2 regions of the Dorea amylophila genome follow, and region 2 is predicted to be linked to the other one. Evidence: a T-box and tRNA genes for the amino acid it is inferred to sense, from the RefSeq annotation. Region 2 holds a T-box; the other holds one or more tRNA genes.

Region 1 (3,209 bases), on a different contig from region 2:
CGTGCTGAACTGTATCCTGGATTATATTCTGGTCATGGTGCTGCATAAAGGCGTCTGGGGTGCGGCATTTGCTACCGGGATTTCGCAGGCAGCAGTGATCCTCTTGTATCTGTGGCATTTTCTGGGACCGAAAGGAACAATAAGATTCTCGAAGTTCCATCTGATGCCATCGGAAATCGGGAGGCAGATCCGTAACGGCATGTCTTCCGGGATAACAGAATTCTCAAGTGGGATTATCATCTTCTTTTTTAACCAGGCAATCCTGAAATATATAGGAGAATATGCATTGGTAAGTTATACGATCATCTCATATGTGAATACGATCGTTGTCATGTCCATGGCAGGCATTGCGCAGGGAACCCAGCCACTGATCAGTTACTACTATGGAAAAAACGAATCGGAAAAAAATAAGAAGCTTCTGAAGTATGGAATGGTGGCAGCTGCGGCAGGTTCCGTGGCGGCTGTGCTCATATGTTATGTTGGAGCAGAAAGTATTGTGGGATTGTTCTTAAAAGAGAGTGAAGCATCTCTGAGTGTATATTCGGTGCGGGTGCTCCGTATCTTTATCCTGTCATTTCTGCTTGCGGGACTCAATGTGGTTCTGGGAGGATATTTTACCTCTGTGGAAAAGGCTGGATTCGCAACGATGATCTCACTTACCAGAAGTCTGATCGCACTGGTGATCAGTCTGGTATTTCTGACAGCTGTGTTTGGAGGAGAAGCTATCTGGTGGGCACCGCTGATCGCGGAGAGCTGCTGTCTGGTGTTATCAGCCGGGTTATATCAGTGGTACAGAAAAAAATAATTTTTTTAAAAATATCTATTGACTTTTCTCTGTAAACGAGTATAATTAATATTCGCTGGACAACTTAAGGACAGCAGAGAAAAGTCTTATTGATGCGGATTGGTGTAATGGCAGCACAGCAGACTCTGACTCTGTTAGTAGAGGTTCGAGTCCTCTATCCGTAGTTATGATGCCGGGTACTTCATTAAGAAGTATCCGGTTTTTTGTTATAGAAAAAAATCAAAAATACCTATTGACTTTTTTGAAAAAATTGGTATAATAATATTTGTTCGCTGAACAATGCAGAACATCACACTGATGCGGATTGGTGTAATGGCAGCACAGCAGACTCTGACTCTGTTAGTAGAGGTTCGAGTCCTCTATCCGTAGTTCCTTGGCAGGGGCGCCGGATACTTTTTAGAAGGTGTCCGGTTACTTTTAAAAATTGTATATATCGGAGTGTGGCTCAGCTTGGTAGAGCGCTACGTTCGGGACGTAGAGGTCGCGTGTTCGAATCACGTCACTCCGATTGAATGATACAGTATCTGATATGGGTACTGTATTTTTTATATAATAGGAAACCGGCATAAAAAAGAGGAATTCCGAAGATTATATTGATCCGGGATTCCTCTTTTTTGTTCTCATTATTAATTTAATCTACATAATACACATAATTCTCTTTGCGAGGCTTCGCTTTAGGAATATCCGCAGCAGGATATCCGAGCACACAATGCCCGATACCTTCATAGTCACCTTCCACGCCCCATTTCTTAAGAAGTACTTTTCCCTCTTCCGATGCGAAGACTTCTTTCGCACGGTGGATCCAGCAGCTTCCGATTCCAAGAGAAGCAGCGGCGTTCATCAGATTCCCCATAACAAGGCTTCCGTCATAGATATATGTCGGTCTGTTCTTATCAGCTAATACAACCAGGACAACCGGTGCTCCGTAGAACGGATCTGTATCAGTTCCCATGACATCCGCATTCATTTTGGAAAGCTGATCACGGGTTGCCTTGTCGGTAACAGCAACAATAATCGGTGATTGCATTCCCATGCCGGTTGCGGCATAAGTGCCTGCTTCAAGAATCAGATCCAGATCTTCTTTCGGGATCATGTCCGGTTTGTAGCCGCGTACACTGCGGCGTTCGATCATGTTTTTAATACTTTCGTTCATAAATCAAGACTCCTTTAGAATACAGTGAAAAAATAAAATCTCATAATATAAAAAGAAAATAAAACGAAACGGATGATTTACACTTCTTTGTTCTCGTATACATGTCTCTTGATCGCTTCGAAACTTTCTTTACTGATCACATGCTCCATCTTACATGCATCGGCAGCAGCAACATCCGCAGGTACGCCGAGATGTATCAGCCAGGATGATAAAAGGGTATGGCGTTCGTAAATCATATTTGCAATCTCCAGACCGGATGGTGTCAAATGGATAAATCCCTGTTCATCTACTTTAATATGTTCCTTTTCGCGAAGATTCTTCATAGCAACACTGACACTGGATTTCTTAAAACCAAGCTCATTGGCAATGTCTACGGAACGCACTACGGGCAGTTTCTGGCTTAAAATCAGAATTGTTTCAAGATAGTTCTCGGCAGATTCATTTAATACATTGCTCATAATAAGTCATTCCTTCCTTTATACGTTAACATTGAGTTTAGTATAACATAGTTAGTTACGACTGGCAAACGGAAGAAAAAACTTATTGAGAAAAAATAATCAATAAAATAAAAAAAAGTGGTTGACAGCTAACAAACGTTAGCATATACTAACTATTACAAGGGATAATGAAAACATTTATCATTATCAAAATCCTTGGGAAATTACATGGAAAGATGTAAAAAATACTACATAAAGAAAATGAGGTGTTATTATGCCGCTTACAATGGCCGGTATCGGTGAAACAAACACAATCTCGCGTATAGGCGGAAATGAAGAGACAAGACGTTTCCTGGCGAATCTTGGATTTGTCGCAGGAACAGAAGTTGTTGTACTGTCGAAGATCGGAGGCAATGTGATCGTAAATGTCAAAGACTCCAGAGTGGCAGTAAATGAGGATATGGCGCGGCACATCATGGTTTAGTACCGGGGTGTCTGCTGTATTATAGATACTAACAATCTAAGGAAAGGAGAAACAGCAATGACTTTAGGTGATGCAAAAGTTGGAAGTACAGTTGTTGTAACGAAGATTGAAGGGGACAGCGCATACAAGCGCCGTATTATGGACATGGGCATTACAAAAGGAAGCGAGCTGTATATCAGAAAGGTAGCTCCACTTGGAGATCCTGTAGAGATTACAGTAAGAGGCTATGAGCTTTCAGTAAGAAAAGACGATGCCCAGTGTGTTCAGGTAAAATAAGACTTACCGAAGGAACTGACAGATACATATTGTCGCATTAGAATTTACACGTTC
Region 2 (3,209 bases):
CAACAACAACCTGGTTCTTCTCGATATCCTTTGGTCCGATCTCGATACGTGTTGGGATACCAAGGATCTCCTGCTCAGAGAATTTCCATCCTGTACTCTTATCAGAGTCATCGATCTTCACTCTGTATCCTGCTTTTTTCAGTTCGTCAAGCAGTGCATAAGATCTGTCAAGTACACCTTCTTTGTGCTGGGCGATTGGGATGATTCTACATTCAACCGGTGCTACGTGTGGTGGCAGTACCAGTCCGTCATCGTCACCGTGAACCATGATCAGGGCTCCGATACTTCTTGTTGACCATCCCCATGATGTCTCATACGCACTGTGCAGTTCGTTGTTCTTATCTACATATTTGATTCCGAATGCATCCGGGAATCCGTTTCCGAAGAAATGGCTTGTCGCAGACTGAAGTGCTTTTCCGTCATGCATCAGTGCTTCGATCGTGTATGTGTCTTCTGCTCCGGCGAATTTCTCGTGTTCTGCCTTTCTTCCTGCTACGAATGGGATAGCCATTGTCTCTTTATAGCAATCCTTATAAACTTCCCACATCTGGATTGTTCTTTCTTCTGCTTCTTCATATGTTGCATGAAGTGTGTGACCTTCCTGCCATAAGAATTCTCTTGAACGAAGGAATGGTCTTGTTGTCTTCTCCCAACGGAGAACGGAGTTCCACTGGTTCCATACCTTTGGAAGATCTCTGTATGATTTTACTGTTTTAGCCCAGAGGTCACAGAACAGTGTCTCTGATGTAGGGCGTACGCATAATCTTTCCTGCAGTCTTTCCATTCCACCGTGTGTTACCCATGCAACTTCCGGTGCGAATCCTTCTACGTGATCAGCTTCTTTTTCCAGAAGTGACTCCGGAATCAGTACTGGCAGGTATACATTCTCAACTCCTGTTTCTTTGAAACGTCTGTCCAGATCTGCCTGGATCAGTTCCCAGATTGCATAACCGTTCGGTAAGTAGTTCATGCATCCTTTTACGCTTGAATAATCACAAAGATTTGCTTCACGTACAACGTCTGTGTACCACTGTGCGAAATCTTCGTCACGAGATGTAATGTTTTTGACTAATTTTTCCTTTGCCATGTTTCTCTTCTCCTTTTCAATTTTGGTGAAATCCTTATTCCACGTTATTTTTTTGCCGGGAGTTCCGCAACCTGGCACAAAAAACGCCGGGCCTTTCGACTCCCCGAAAAAGGGACCGAAAAGCTCGGCGGTACCACCCTAGTTAACTGCGACCCTTTCGCAGCTCTCTTCATTGGCCGTTAACGCCGGCTGACACGCTGCACTTTCATGCAGTGGCTCCAGGACCGGTTCCATGTGATGAACAGCAGATATCTCACACCATATGATATCCTCTCTGCAGCTGGATTCTCATGTACTAATTCCCTTCATCGCCATAAAAAATATTGAATTGTCAATTATTTTAATCCATGAGGTATGTTTTGTCAAGATACTATCCCTGCTTCTGCCAGTACTTTCCCGCTCAATTATGTTTTCCTCTTTTCTCCACAACTTCTTGCAGTTTTTTCCCCTCCATGATTTAATAAGTATAACATTTGTTTTAACAAAGGAGAAGTATATGACTACTTTAAATATATTATATGAAGACCCGCACATTTTAGTCTGTGTCAAGCCACACGGCATCGCAACCCAGAGCAAAAGTATCCGTTACCCAGACATGGTCAGCCTAATCAGAAACCATCTGGCGAAATCCAGTGGTTCCAGGAACCCCGGCTCAGCTGAGCCTTACCTTGCCGTCATCCACAGACTGGACCAGCCGGTCGCCGGAATCCTTGTCTTTGCTAAGACTCCGGCTGCTGCAAAAGATCTGAATAAACAATTACAGAATCAGGGATTCGGGAAATATTACCGGGCACTTGTTTCCAATACACCTTCAACAAAAGAAGGCACGCTTGAAAATTATATGGTCAAAGATGCCAGAACAAACACTTCCCGTATCTGTTCTGCGAAGGAAAACGGATCAAAAATTGCACGGCTGCATTATGATACAGTTCCTGTTACGGACTGGCTGTTTACCGCACCTGCTGCTTTCCACGGAACTGAACTGGAAATCCATCTGGATACCGGCCGCCATCATCAGATCCGTGTACAACTCGCATCTGTCGGTTGTCCGATTGTTGGAGATACCAAATATAATCAGGAACTTTCTGACACCACGGGCTGGCAGACAATCCGGCTGTGTGCTTATAAACTAGATTTTAAACACCCGATTACACATAAGACTATGCATTTTCAGTTAGCAAATGATCCTGTGTAATTTTTACCGATAAAAAATAACTGTCATAAGACATTTTTAAACAAACTGCTGACAGCTTGTTCTGACACACAACATTCAAAAAAGGAGCAGGAAATTCCTGCTCCTTTTTTCGCCGATACATATACCATCTATACTTCTGCTGCATCCTCTGCCAGTGCTTCTTCATATTTCTCAAGGATGAAATTCTGAATTCGCTCTCTTGTTCTTGAATTGATCGGATGTGCAATATCTCTATATTCCCCATCCACAGCTTTCTTGCTAGGCATTGCAATAAAGAGTCCCTTCTCTCCTTCAATCACCTTAATGTCATGTACCACAAATTCCTCATCCATGGTAATGGAAACGACAGCTTTCAGCTTGCCCTCCTTTGCTACTTTACGCACGCGTACATCTGTAATCTGCATTTTTCTAGCCCCTTTCTTCTAGCCTTTGCACCATTTTCTCTTAAAGTGCATACCTCTCATTTTTTTCTACGACTACTCTCACACCATTTTCACCAACATAACGTGTATTTGCCCGAATCGTATCTCTGCTTTCCACAATGCAATTCTCAATATATACATTATCTCCGAGATAGACATCATTCAAAATAATGGAATTCTTAATGACACAGTTGTTCCCCACGAATGTCTTCTTGAAAAGAATCGAATTCTCGACTGTTCCATTAATAATGCTTCCGCTTGCCACAAGACTGTTCTTAACCATAGATCCCGGATTATACTTTGCCGGCGGCAGATCACTGACCTTGGAATAGATGCTCGGCTGTGTCCGGAAGAAATACTCCCGTACTTCTGGCTTCAGGAAATCCATATTTGTCTGATAATATGCATCCACTGTTGAAATGTTGCTCCAGTAATCTTTTATTTTATAACCGTAGATTTTCTTCAGATTCTTATACCTGATGAGAATATCGGTCACAAAATCATG

The links. A T-box is a leader RNA that pairs with one kind of tRNA and senses whether it is charged. The one in region 2 lies ahead of proS (proline--tRNA ligase), so its partner is inferred to be a tRNA-Pro.
Region 1: it has a tRNA-Pro gene. The T-box ahead of proS (proline--tRNA ligase) is inferred to sense a tRNA for this amino acid. The anticodon was not compared.

Annotation. Positions count from the first base shown of each region.
Region 1 is NZ_JAOQJW010000024.1:45,035-48,243, forward strand. Features, by position in the region: gene OCV72_RS13940 (MATE family efflux transporter) at 1-805, shown strand, start outside; tRNA gene OCV72_RS13945 (tRNA-Gln) at 899-969, shown strand; tRNA gene OCV72_RS13950 (tRNA-Gln) at 1,104-1,174, shown strand; tRNA gene OCV72_RS13955 (tRNA-Pro) at 1,240-1,313, shown strand; gene OCV72_RS13960 (nitroreductase) at 1,437-1,958, opposite strand; gene OCV72_RS13965 (metal-dependent transcriptional regulator) at 2,036-2,416, opposite strand; gene OCV72_RS13970 (FeoA family protein) at 2,670-2,879, shown strand; gene OCV72_RS13975 (FeoA family protein) at 2,937-3,155, shown strand.
Region 2 is NZ_JAOQJW010000030.1:30,799-34,007, forward strand. Features, by position in the region: gene proS (proline--tRNA ligase) at 1-1,087, opposite strand, end outside; T-box leader at 1,195-1,405, opposite strand; gene OCV72_RS15515 (RluA family pseudouridine synthase) at 1,584-2,282, shown strand; gene spoVG (septation regulator SpoVG) at 2,411-2,686, opposite strand; gene glgD (glucose-1-phosphate adenylyltransferase subunit GlgD) at 2,727-3,209, opposite strand, start outside.